DNA from 3 places in the Stenotrophomonas genospecies 3 genome. Region 1 is predicted to be linked to each of the others. Evidence: predicted binding sites of a transcription regulator. Region 1 holds the regulator's gene; each other region holds the start of a gene.
The links. Region 1 encodes FliA, which starts transcription of late flagellar genes. Its sites were predicted from a motif close to TAAAGTTTNNCNNNCNNNGGCCGATAA; they were not measured.
Positions count from the first base shown of each region.

Region 2: a site for FliA is predicted at 2,184-2,210, ahead of ACX9OT_RS20880 (methyl-accepting chemotaxis protein). Genes of this name have one in related genera too.
Region 3: a site for FliA is predicted at 2,527-2,553, ahead of ACX9OT_RS19020 (methyl-accepting chemotaxis protein). Genes of this name have one in related genera too.

Region 1 covers NZ_JBTMUR010000017.1:48,396-52,697, reverse strand. The annotation lists gene flhF (flagellar biosynthesis GTPase FlhF) at 1-1,196, shown strand, start outside; gene ACX9OT_RS19370 (MinD/ParA family ATP-binding protein) at 1,183-2,070, shown strand; gene ACX9OT_RS19365 (RNA polymerase sigma factor FliA) at 2,067-2,810, shown strand; gene cheY (chemotaxis response regulator CheY) at 2,868-3,260, shown strand; gene ACX9OT_RS19355 (protein phosphatase CheZ) at 3,260-3,865, shown strand; gene ACX9OT_RS19350 (chemotaxis protein CheA) at 3,868-4,302, shown strand, end outside.
Region 2 covers NZ_JBTMUR010000023.1:18,483-22,784, forward strand. The annotation lists gene ACX9OT_RS20865 (NUDIX hydrolase) at 1-324, shown strand, start outside; gene mnmA (tRNA 2-thiouridine(34) synthase MnmA) at 321-1,463, shown strand; gene hflD (high frequency lysogenization protein HflD) at 1,460-2,074, shown strand; gene ACX9OT_RS20880 (methyl-accepting chemotaxis protein) at 2,239-3,429, shown strand; gene ACX9OT_RS20885 (hypothetical protein) at 3,528-3,743, shown strand; gene ACX9OT_RS20890 (hypothetical protein) at 3,841-4,188, shown strand.
Region 3 covers NZ_JBTMUR010000016.1:75,482-79,783, reverse strand. The annotation lists gene ACX9OT_RS19025 (glycine zipper 2TM domain-containing protein) at 1-106, opposite strand, end outside; gene ACX9OT_RS19020 (methyl-accepting chemotaxis protein) at 273-2,495, opposite strand; gene ACX9OT_RS19015 (barstar family protein) at 2,776-3,168, shown strand; gene ACX9OT_RS19010 (glycosyltransferase) at 3,197-4,189, opposite strand; gene ACX9OT_RS19005 (O-antigen ligase family protein) at 4,189-4,302, opposite strand, start outside.

The sequences.
Region 1 (4,302 bases):
CGGCGCTGCCGGATCAGATCTTCGCTCCGTTCGCCGAAGCCATCGTCGCACCGGCGCCCAGCACCGCCGCACCGGCCAACCGCGCCCGCTTCCAGATCGACCCGCCGCACGAGACGCATCACGAAAGCGCGGCGTCGGCCGTGCAGCCGCCGCCGCTGCCGACCGCTGCCGTGACCGAAGCGCAACCCGGGATCGTCGCCAGCGAACCGGCACCGGTCGAAGCCAGCGACGAAACCGGCGCTGCCCCCGTGCTGGCCCCAGCCCCGGCACTGACCCTGGTGGCCCAGGACGACGCCGAGATCCGCCAGCTGCGCCAGGAAGTGGCCGGCATGCGCCATGTGATCGAGCGCGAGATGAACCGCTTCACCGACGAGCGCCTGCGCGGCTGCCCGGTGCGCGCCACCGCGCTGGACCTGATGGACGAGTATGGCTTCGATGCCGGCCTCGCCCGCGACGTGGCCATGCAGATCCCGCTGGAGACCGAAGCCCACCGTGGCCGTGGCCTGATGCTGGGGCTGATCTCGCGCAAGCTGCCGATCGCCCCGGTCGACCCGCTGGAAGAAGGCGGCGTGATCGCCCTGGTCGGCCCGACCGGCGCTGGCAAGACCACCACCATCGCCAAGCTGGCCTCGCGCTTCGCCGAGAAGCACGCGCCGCGTGACGTGGCCCTGGTCACCACCGACACCACCCGCATCGGTGCCCGCGAGCAGCTGTACGGCTACGGCCGCCAGCTCGGCATCGCGGTGCATGAGGCCAACAGCGGCACCGACCTGGACCAGCTGCTGGAACGCTTGAAGGACTACAAGCTGGTGCTGATCGACACCGCCGGCCTGGGCCCGCGCGACCGCGCACTGGCCGCCCAGCTGCAGTGGCTGCGTGCCGCGCGCCAGGTCCGCACCCTGCTGGTGCTGCCGGCCAACACCAGCTTCGGCGACATGGACGAGGTGGTCCGCCGCTTCGGCGCCGCCAACCTGCAGGGTCTGGTACTGAGCAAGCTGGACGAGACCGGCCGCTTCGGCAACGCCCTGTCGGTGGCCGTGGATCATGCCCTGCCGATCACCTGGGTGACCGATGGCCAGGACGTCCCGGAGGACCTGCACCGGGCCAGTGCAGCCAATCTTGTACTTCGCCTTGAAGATTTGCGCCGCGCGGCCGATATGCCCTGCAACCCGGAGTTGAACCATGCCGTCGCGTGAGTACGCCAAGCTGACCAAGACCTTCCCGCTGTCGGCCACCCGCAGCGAGCCGCTCGGCCCTGTGCGCACCATTGCGGTCACTGGCGGCAAGGGCGGCGTGGGCAAGACGAATGTGTCGGCCAACCTGGCCGTGGCGCTGGCTGGCATGGGCAAGCGCACGCTGCTGCTGGACGCCGACCTCGGCCTGGCCAACATCGACGTGATCCTGGGCCTGAACCCCACCTTTACGCTGGCCGACCTGGTCGCCGGCCGCTGCACGCTGGATGACGTCATCGTCGAAGGCCCGAACGGCGTGCTGGTGGTCCCGGCCGCATCCGGCCGCCGCCACATGGCCGAGCTGGCCCCGGCCGAGCACGTTGGCCTGGTCAACGTGTTCTCCGAACTGGAGCGCGAGCTGGACATCATGGTGGTGGACACTGCCGCGGGCATCACCGATGGCGTGCTGACCTTCTGCCAGGCCGCACAGGACACCGTGGTGGTGGTCTGTGACGAGCCGGCCTCGATCACCGACGCCTACGCACTGATCAAGGTGCTGTCGCGCGAGCGTGGCGTGGACCGCATCCAGGTGGTGGCCAACATGGTGCGCGACCCCAACGAGGGCCGCGTGCTGTACGAGAAGCTGACCCGCGTCTGCGAGAAGTTCCTTGCCGATGTCTCGCTGAACTACCTGGGCTGCGTGCCGCAGGACGATTGGCTGCGCCTGTCGGTGCAGCGCCAGCAGCCGGTGGTGAAGGCCTATCCGTCCAGCCCGGCGGCGCTGGCGATCACCGAGATCGCGCGCCGTACCGCGCGCTGGCAGGCGCCGACCGAACCGCGTGGCGGCGTCGAGTTCTTCCTCGAACGCATCCTCAAGCAGCGTGGGGTGACGGCATGAAAGGCGCAGCCCAGTACAGGGAAGTGCAGCGCTCGGCGGCGAACGAAGTCATCGCCCAGCATTCGGACCTGGTGCGGCGCATCGCCCACCACCTGGCCGCGCGCCTGCCGGCCAGCGTCGAGGTCGACGACCTGATCCAGGCCGGCATGATGGGCCTGATCGAAGCCTCGCGCAGCTATGACGCCGACCAGGGTGCTTCTTTTGAGACCTACGCCTCGATCCGCATCCGTGGTTCGATGATCGACGAGATCCGCCGTGGTGACTGGGTCCCGCGCTCGGTGCACCGGCGTGCACGTGATGCCGCCGCCACCATCCGCCGCCTGGAACAGAGCAGTGGCCGTGCCGCCAGCGCCACTGAAGTGGCCGCCGCGATGGAGATGCCGCTGCCCGAGTACCTGCGGCTGATGGAAGACGCTGCACGTGGCCAGGTGCTGAGCCTGGAATCGCGCATCGAGGACCAGGGCGAGCTGGACACCGTCGCCCAGGGCGGGCCGACCCCGCAGCAGGTACTGGAGCGCGGCGAGTTCGGTCGCGAGCTGGGCAAGGCCATCGGCCACCTGCCCGAGCGCGAACAACTGGTGCTCTCGCTGTACTACGAGCAGGAACTGAACCTGAAGGAGATCGGCGCGGTGCTCGGCGTGAGCGAGTCGCGGGTCTGCCAGATCCACGGCCAGGCGGTACTGCGCCTGCGTGGCCGGCTGAAGCTGTTCGAGGCTGCCGACGCAGGCCTCGAAGAATGAACATCCCCGAGGCGGCTGCCCCCGGTCGTCCGGAATGAACAACAAAGGAATTCTGCTTTGAACAAGAACATGCGCATCCTGATCGTCGACGACTTCTCGACCATGCGTCGAATCGTCAAGAACCTGCTGGGCGATCTGGGCTTCACCAATACCGCCGAAGCCGAGGACGGGCATGCCGCGCTGTCGCTGCTGCAGAGCCAGCCGTTCGATTTCGTGGTCACCGACTGGAACATGCCGGTGATGACCGGCATCGAGCTGCTCAAGGCGATCCGTGCCGATGCCAAGCTGAAGACCCTGCCGGTGCTGATGGTCACGGCAGAAGCCAAGCGCGAGCAGATCATCGAAGCCGCCCAGAGCGGTGTGAACGGCTACATCATCAAGCCGTTCACCGCGCAGACGCTGGAAGAGAAGCTCGGCAAGATCTTCGAACGCCTGGCGGCCAGCGCCTGATGGATACCACGGTCGACAAGAACGCCCTCGCCCTGCGCCTGCAGGAGGCCCTGGACGCGCTCGAATCCGGTGACGAGGCCGCCTGGCGGCAGCGCATCGACGGGCTGGTCGCGCTGCGCACGCAGCCGATGATGAGCGGCCTCTCGCGGCTGGCCCGCGAGCTGGGACAGGCGCTGGGCGAACTGCCGACCGTGCCGAGCGAAGCCGGCGAACTGGACGACGCCTGCGCGCGACTGGACCACGTGGTGGCGATGACCGAACAGGCCACGCACCGCACCCTGGACCTGGCCGAGGAATGCCGCAGCCTGACCGAACAGCTGCGCGCTGAAGGCCTGCAGCCGGGCCAGGACGCGCAGCTCGAGCGCATCCGCCACAACCTGACCGAGATCGCCCTGACCCAGAGCTACCAGGACCTGACCGGGCAGATCATCCGTCGCGTGGTCGGCATCGTCCGCCGCGTGCACGAAGGCTTCGGCGCGCTCGGCCTGCCGCCGGAACAGCATCGCACCGACCCGGAACTGGCCGGGCCGGCACTGAAGGGACTGGACCGCCACGCGGTCTCGCAGAACGACGCCGACGACCTGTTGTCGGATCTGGGGCTGTAAGCATGAGCGCGGTATCCGACGACATCACTGCCGATTTCATCATCGAGGCGCAGGAGATCCTGGATCGCCTCGGCGAACAGCTGGTGTCGCTGGAGCAGGCACCGCAGGACAGCGACCAGCTCAACGCGGTGTTCCGCGGCTACCACACGCTCAAGGGCGGCGCCGGCTTCCTCGGCGTCACCGCCATGGTAGAGCTGTGCCATGCCGCTGAAGAGGCGCTGGGCGCCGCACGTGCCGGCCAGGCCGTGCTGCAGGCCCACCACTTCGACGCGGCCCAGCAATCGCTGGACTACCTGCAGTCGATGCTGGACGCGGTTTCCTCCGGCACCGAGCCGGGCTATGCGCCGCCGGACCTGATCGCACAGTTCGACGTGCACGGCGGTGCCGTGGCTGCACCCGCCGCCGCAGCAGCACCCACCGCGGGTGGCAGCGACCTG
Region 2 (4,302 bases), on a different contig from region 1:
CCGGGCGAAAGCCTGGCCGAGGCAGCCCTGCGCGAGACCTGCGAGGAAACCGGCTGGACGGTGCAGCTGACCCACTTCATCGGCTGCTACCAGTGGACGGCCGCCGACGGCACCACCTTCCTGCGCTTCTGCTATGCGGCGCATCCGGTCTCGCACGACCCGGCGCAGCCGCTGGACACCGGCATCGATCGCGCGCTGTGGCTGACCCCGGCCGAGCTGCAGGCCGCCACGGAGCGCCTGCGCAGCCCGCTGGTCTGGCAGGTGGTGGCTGATTTCCTGGGTGGCCAGCGCCATCCGCTTTCGCTGGTCCGGGAGGTCGCATGAGCACTCCGCGCGTGATGGTGGGCGTCTCCGGTGGCGTCGACTCCTCGGTCGCCGCCTGGCGGCTGGTGCAGCAGGGCGAGGCCGTAGCCGGTCTGTTCATGCAGAACTGGGCCGACGACGGCAGCGGCGACTGCCGCGCCGAGGACGACCGCCGCGATGCGGTGGCCGTCTGCGGCCTGCTCGGTATCCCGTTCCACTTCCGTGATTTCTCCAGCGAGTACTGGCAGGGGGTGTTCGAGCACTTCCTGGCCGAGTACGCGGCCGGCCGCACCCCGAACCCGGACGTGCTGTGCAACCGCGAAGTGAAGTTCAAGCACTTCCTGGATGCCGCCCGCGAGCTGGGCGCCGAACGCATTGCCACCGGCCACTACGCGCGCGTGGCCCAGCGCGGCCACCAGTGGCTGCTGCTGCGTGGTGCCGACCGCTCCAAGGACCAGAGCTACTTCCTGCACCAGCTGGGCCAGGCGCAGCTGGCGGCCACCCTGTTCCCGATCGGCGACCTGGAAAAGACCGACCTGCGCCGGATCGCGCGTGACGTCAGCCTGCCGACCCACGCCAAGAAGGACTCCACCGGCATCTGCTTCATCGGTGAGCGCGACTTCCGTGAGTTCCTCGGCCGCTACCTGCCGGCCAAGCCCGGGCAGATCCTGGACCCGGCCGACGGCAGTGTGATCGCCGAGCACCCAGGCGTCTTCTATTTCACCCTGGGCCAGCGCGAGGGCCTGAACATCGGCGGCGTGCGTGGCCGCCCGGCCGCGCCGTGGTACGTGGTCGGCAAGGATGTGGCCAGCAACGTGCTGTACGTGGACCAGGACCGCGACAGCAAGTGGATGCTGTCCGACCGCCTGCGCTCGGAAACCGCGCACTGGATTGCCGGCGCGCCGCCGGCACGGCGCTTCGAATGCACCGCGCAGACCCGCTACCGCCAGCCCGACGAGCCGTGTACGGTCGAGGTGCTGGACGATGGCAGCGTGCTGGTCACCTTTGCGCGCCCGCAGCGCGCCGTTACTCCCGGTCAATCACTGGTGCTGTATGACGGTGATGTGTGCCTGGGTGGCGCGGTGATCGCCGCCACCGATGCGCCGCTGGAACAGCGCCTGCGCACCACCCCTTCCCCTTTTGAGGTAATCGCTGCATGAGTTTCACTGTCGACGACCGCGTCCTGGCTTTGGCCGGCATTGCCCAGGCCCTGCAGCAGGTACGCCGCATCGCCGATACCGGCCATTCCGACGCCGCTGCCGTGCGCACCGCCGTGGACAGTGTGTTCCGCGTCGACGCGTCTTCGCCGCAGGAGGTGTTCGGTGACCGCCATGCATTGAAGGCTGGGCTGCGCCTGCTGCACAACTACTTCCGCAGCCAGGGCCAGGACCCGATCCTGCCCAAGCTGGCCCTGTCAGTGCTGCAGCTGGAGCGCCGCTTCGTGCAGGACGGCGCCACCGTGAACAAGGTCGCCTCGGGCATCGAACGCGCCCAGCGCCAGGCCGTCGAGCTGGGCGACAGTGGGCACCCGGACGTGCTGGCCAACCTGGGTGGCCTGTACGCCGACACCATCAGCCACCTGAAGCCGCGGGTGATGGTGCAGGGCAACCCGCATTACCTGGGCCAGGCCGGTGTGGTTGCGGAGATCCGCGCCCTGCTGCTGGCCGCGGTGCGCTCGGCGGTGCTGTGGCGCCAGCTGGGCGGCAGCTACTGGGACTTCCTGTTCAGCCGCAAGGCGATGATCGAGGCCGTGGACCGCCAGCTGGCCTGAGCCCCATGGGGTCGGATCCCTTTCCGGCAAGGAAGGGGCTCTGACCCCGAAGCCGCCGAGGCGTCGGAAAACCGGCGCATTCAGAATGCACTTCGAGGCATTTCGACGTTAAAGAGAAAGGGGGTACGGCCGATACATCCTCCGTGCACCTCCCGAGAACGTCCATGTACTCACGCATTTTCATCCGTCTGGCCGCCCCCCTGGCTCTGACCCTGCTGCTCCCCTTCGCCATCGGTTTCGAATGGCCGGCCGCCCTGCGCTGGGCGATCCTGACCACGATGACGCTGAGCTGGCTCGGCTTTGCGTGGTGGACCACCCGCGCCCAGGCGCACCGTTCCCCGGAACACGCCCGTGTCCTGCGTGAGCAGGACCAGCTGCTGACCGAACTGCGCAACTTCGTCGGCAACGAGATCGACGGCTCGCGCGGCGAAGTGGAACGCGCCCGTGACCTGATCCGCCAGGCGGTGTCCAGCCTGGGCGGCAGCTTCGACGCCATGAACCGCAAGTCGCGCCAGCAGAGCCAGGCCCTGTCGCGCATCGTCGATCGTGCCGGTGATGAAGGCAATGCCGGCCTCGACGTTGCCCGTTTCGCCCAGCACGCCAGCCACCGCATGGAACAGCTGGTAGAAGCACTGGAGCAGGTGAGCGGCCAGAGCAGCACCACCGTGCAGCACATCGACCAGATGGCGCAGCACCTGGATGGCATCTTCGCGCTGCTGGAAGACGTCAAGTCGATCGCCGACCAGACCAATCTGCTGGCGCTGAACGCCGCCATCGAAGCCGCGCGTGCCGGTGAAGCCGGTCGTGGCTTCGCGGTGGTCGCCGACGAAGTGCGCAACCTGTCCGAGCGCTCGACCACCTTCAACGAGCAGATCCGCAAGCTGGCGCACAGCTCCAAGGACGCCATCGCCAAGGTACGCGAGACGGTCTCGCACATGGCCTCGCGTGACATGGACCGCTCCCGCGAAGCGCGCCAGGAGGCGGCGGCGATGCTCGACAACGTCGCGCAGATCAATGCGTCGCTGGGCGACGGCATGCGCGAAGTCTCCGAGTGCGCCCGTTCGATCGATGGCAGCGTGGCCGAGGCCGTGCGCGCCCTGCAGTTCGAAGACATCGCCACTCAGGCGCTGGGCGGCGTGCACACCCACCTGGACCGCCTGACCGCGATCAACCGCGAGGCGGTGGCCCTGCAGGAACTGCTGCACCGCAATGGCGGGGTGTTCGACGAAGAGATCGCCACCGCCCTGCAGCGCACCGGCAGCCGCCTGCGCGAACTGCGCAGCGAATGGGAACGCCCGCCGCACAAGCCGGTTGCCCAGCAGAGCATGGGCGCCGGCACCGTCGAGCTGTTCTGATCCTGATGTCCGCTGCCGCCGCCGGCAGCCCGCAAGGCCCCGGTTCGTCCGGGGCCTTTGCCTGTAACCCGCCGTTGGATGCATCCTGTACACGCACCATGACCCTGATCCGCGCCCTGCCCTCCCTCGCCGACACCGAGCGCCCGCGCAACGCGAGCGTGCGTGAGCAGCTGCAGCAGCTGGAAGAGGTGGCCCGCGAGGAGATCCGCGAACTGCAGCAGCTGGCCGATGCGCGCCCTGCCCTGTCCCGCACGGACGACGCGCTGCTGGGTCTGGCGTGGGACCTGGGGTTGGATGGGGAAGCCTTGAGGTAGATCCACGCCATGCGTGGATGGTCTTCACCACCACCCGCTCCAAACCCATGGCATGATCCGCCCATGCCACCTACGGCTGGACACGGAGTGTCGTCGCATGAGCACCACGTTCATGACCTGGCTGGGATTTGCTGTGATGGTGCTCATCGCGGTCACCTTCACCTGGCGCCCCGCCTACGCCACTTTGCGGCCACCCCGGCATAGACCTGTCGCATTCCTGTTCGGCAGCCTGCTCTTCATGCTGATGGCCTTTCTATTTGCCTGGGCGCCGGCAACTGCCATCAACACCGGGCATGTTCATCTGAGCCATCACCGCTCCGGCACCATTGATGCATGGCGGGACATCGAGCCGATGACCTTCTGGCTGATCATCGTCGCGGAGTACGTGTTCGGGCTGTTGATCGCCAGCTATTCCATTGCAGGCATCGCATTGATGAAACGGTAGATCCACGCCATGTGTGGATGCATGCGATCGCCCTTCCACACTCCATCCTTTCGGACTTGTTGCATGGCCTGGATAACAGGCACGGGGCACACTCGCCGCTCCCCCTCCCTGGCA
Region 3 (4,302 bases), on a different contig from region 1:
ACTTGCGTCCCTCATCGCGCGGGCCATAGGTCTGCGCGCCGGCCACCGACGAAGCCGCCAGCAGGGTGCCCAGCACAAGCAATCGGGTCGAGGTCTTCATGGCCATCTCCTGAGTTCCGGTATGGCGCCAGTGTCCTCCCGCAGTTGGCAACCGGAAGTGAAATGCGCGTGTCCGCCACTTCATCGGCCATCGCACGTTCAGGAAGAAAATCCGCGCCCATCGCGACCAGCCGTCGCGATGGGCGCCGTCTCCCTGCCGGCGTGCTGCCTTGCTAGAACTCTTCCCAGCCACCCGCATTGGCGGCCAGCGTCGGCTCGATCCGCGGCGACAGCACCGCGGGCCGGCGTACCGGCGCAACCGATGCCGCCACGGCAGCCAGCGCCGGGCGCACCGCGGCGGCGGCGGTCACAGCCCCCGTGCGGAACACCGAAACCGCCTCGGCCAGCAGGTTGGCCTGCTCCTCCATCGAGCGCGCCGCAGCACTGGCTTCTTCGACCAGCGCCGCATTCTGCTGCGTGGTCTCATCCATCTGCACCACCGCCTGGTTGACCTGTTCGATGCCCGAGCTCTGCTCCTGGGAGGCAGCAGAGATATCGGCCATGATGTCGGTCACGCGCTGCACCGAGGCCACGATCTCGCCCATCGTGGTGCCCGCCTGGCGGACCAGCGCCGAGCCGTCGGCGACCTTGCCGACCGAATCCTCGATCAGCCCCTTGATCTCCTTGGCCGCACCCGCCGAGCGCTGCGCCAGCGTACGCACTTCGCTGGCCACCACCGCAAAGCCCCTGCCCTGCTCGCCGGCGCGCGCAGCTTCGACCGCCGCGTTCAGCGCGAGGATATTGGTCTGGAAGGCGATGCCGTCGATGACGCTGATGATCTCGGCGATCTTCTTCGACGATGCCTCGATGGCCGACATCGTGGTGACCACCTGGCCCACCACTTCACCGCCCTGGGAGGCAACACCATGCGCGCCGATGGCCAATTGGTTGGCCTGCCGTGCATGCTCGGCATTCTGCTTCACGGTGGAGGTCAGTTCCTCCATCGATGCTGCCGTTTCTTCCAGGTTCGCCGCCTGCTGTTCGGTACGCCGCGACAGGTCGGTGTTGCCCGAAGCGATTTCACCTGCGGCCAGATTGATGCTGGAGGCGCTGGACTGGATGCGGCCGACGATCTGCTTGAGCTGGTCGACGGTGGCGTTGCAGTCATCACGCATGCGCGCGAACACGCCATGGAAATCACCCTGCATGCGCACGGTCAGGTCGCCGCGCGAGATGGCCTGCAGCAGGGTCGACACCTGCACCAGGTTCTCGTCGGTGGTCTGCATCAGGCGGTTGAGCCCGGCCACCATGTCGCGGAAATCATAGGCGAAGCGATCTTCGTCGCCGCGCAGGCTGAAGTCGCCTGCCGCGGCCGCTGTCGCCAACCGGCGGATCTCGCTGTTGATCGCCGACAGGCTGGACTTGGTTTCGTCCATCGCCTGGGTGATCGCCGCCTTCTCGCCGGGCAGCGGGTCCATGTCCACCGACAGATCGCCGCGTGCGTAGTGTTTCATCACCTCGATCAGCCGGTTCTGTACCTGCACGTGCGATCCAACCAGCGCATTGGTCTCATGCACCATGCGCCCGTAGTCACCGGGGAATGCGCTTTCGTCCATGCGGTAGCTGAGGCTGCCGGCATCGTGCTGGCGGGCCAGCTCCCCCTGTGCCGCCATCACCGACTGCAGCTGTGCCTGCATGCGCTGCATCGACTTCAGCAGCTGGGTCACCTCGTCGTTGCCGGTGGCGTCGATGCTGCTGTCCAGGCGGCCACTGGCGATGCCGTCGGCCAGCTTCACCGCTCCTTCCAGCGGGCGGGTCAGGCTGCGGGTGATCGCCCAGGCCGCCAACGTCCCCAGCAACAGGCTCAGTGCCCCGAACGCGATCGACAGCGTGCCGGTCCACGATTCGGTTGCGCGGTACTCTTCGCGGCTGCGTTCGGTCAGTGTTTCCTGGTGGCGCAGCAGGGCCGAAATGGATTCATTCCAGGCCGTTGCCAATCCGTGCTCGGCCAGCAGCTCCTTCGCTGCACCATCGAAATCCCCCGCCTTCATGCGCTCATGCAATTGCTGGGTTGATGCATCGGTGGCCTTGCGGGCCGCCTCGATGCGCGCGACCAGGGTATCGCCGGTAGCGTCACGCGGAATCTTGATGTACTTGGCCCAGATACCGTCATAGGTCCGCGACAACTCCTGGGCACGCTGGTAATCCTTGTCGAACTCGTCACCCCGCTTGATCACCATCAGGCGACGATGCATCAGCACCGCGTTGTTGGTATCAAGCATGTCATTCAACAGGCGCATCTTCACCATGTTGACGTCCACCACTTTCTCGAACTGGGCGGATTTCAGCTGATTCCCATACAGCACCAGGCCGACGATGGCCATGATGAACAGCAGCAGCAGACCGAAGCCGGCGCCAAGCCGGGATCCCACACGGAGATTACGTAAGGCAAGCATCTCAATTCCCTTGATCGTGGCCGTACGTTCGATGGCGGCGCAGCGGAGGGAAACTTTACGGGACTTTATATATGGACCGATCCAAATATATGGAACTGTGCAGGCAGTCAGAAAATGCGGCAACCGATAATGGCGCCATATCCTTATCGAATAGCGCTGACACGCCAGCGCCCGATGAAAATCACGCAGGATTAACACCATAATAACGCCACCCCATCCAGGGCGGCCCGGATTATCTGCGCCGGACACAACCGTCGCCCCGGAGGGCTACAGTCTGCAGATGACACGGATCCTGCACATCGAAGGCGCGTCCATCAACGACATCGCCAGCCTCTACGTGGAAATCAATCGTGTATTCATGGCCGACGAAGACTGGCAGCTGGGCGCAAGCCTGGACGCGCTTGATGACCTGCTGCACGGGGGCTACGGCGCGCTCGCCGGTCATGCCACCGCCACGGTGGTGTGGCGCGACATCGCCCACAGCCGCGAGGCACTGGGCCGCGAGACCACGCGCGCCTGGCTGCAGTCGAAACTCGATCAGGGCGGCAGGTTCAACGGTCCGGCCATCCACGCTCAGTTGACGGCACTGTCGCTTGGCCAGGGACAGACCTACTTCGAGATCGTCATGGAGATCTTCGGCAGCCATCCGCAGATCACCCTGGTGCCAGGCTGAGCACTCTGCAGCAACCAGCCCCATCAGCTCAAAGCTTGGCCAGGGCCTCGCCCAGACGGCGTGGGAACGCCACTTCGCTGGCCAGGTGCCATGCGCGTGCATTGGCGCCCAGCCGGGTCCACTCGGCCTCGTCCATCGCCAGCGCACGCTCGACGGCCTGTTCCAGCGCCTTCTCATCCACATGCCAGGTCCTGGACAGATGGCAGGGCTCGCCCTCGTGCGCGGCAACCAGGATGCCGCGGCTGTCGTCGATCATCTGGTTCATCGGCGCGCCATCGCAGGTGATCACCACCGCCCCGCAGCTCATCGCTTCCACCAGGTAATGGCCCCAGCCTTCGGTCTGCGACAGGCACAGGTGGAACGCATGTTCGTTCTGCAGGCGCTGCACCTCCTGGTCGGGCAGCCGCTCGCGGACGATCCGCAGGTTCGCGGCCCCGCCCTCATCTTCGTCCGAAGGGCCGCCGCGCAGGATGGTCAGCAAGGGCCACTCCGGATGGCGCTTCCAGACCTCGACCAGCGTTGCCGTGCCCTTCATGCGACTGGTACCAGCTGCATGCAGGAAGCTGCGCGGCCTGCGCGGCACCGCCGGGTCGTAGCGGTCACGGCTGCAGAAACCGACTTCCAGCGCGCGCATGCCCAGTGCGTTGAAGATGCGCGTAGCGTCTTCGGTCTTGGTCAACAACGCATCGAACCGCGGCAGGATCCGCAGGCTGCGTGCGGACACCCATTCCGGATTCGGAATCAACAGATTGACCTCGGCCAGTCCGAAGCTTGCCGGCCGGACATGCTCCAGCGAGATGTTGATGTCGAACCGGGCCGGCGTGCGCCCCAGGCTCAGCCACGAGGCCAGCAGCCTGCGCAGCCGCATCCCGCGGAGCTTCCAGGCCCCCCCATTGCGCACCGCGTCCAGACGGCTGACCGTCACCGTGTGCCCGAGCTGCTGCAACGAGCGCTCGATCACCTGGATGTCATGGGACAGGCCACGCTGGTTGTCGGCGGCCAGCAGGTGGATATGCGCCATCAGGAGGGACTCCCTGGCCGGCGCAGGTCGCGCGCAGGCAAGGCGGTCGCCAGCATGAAGCCCAGCACCAGGTAGAAATAGAACGAATGGGGCATCGCTCGGTAGAACACGTT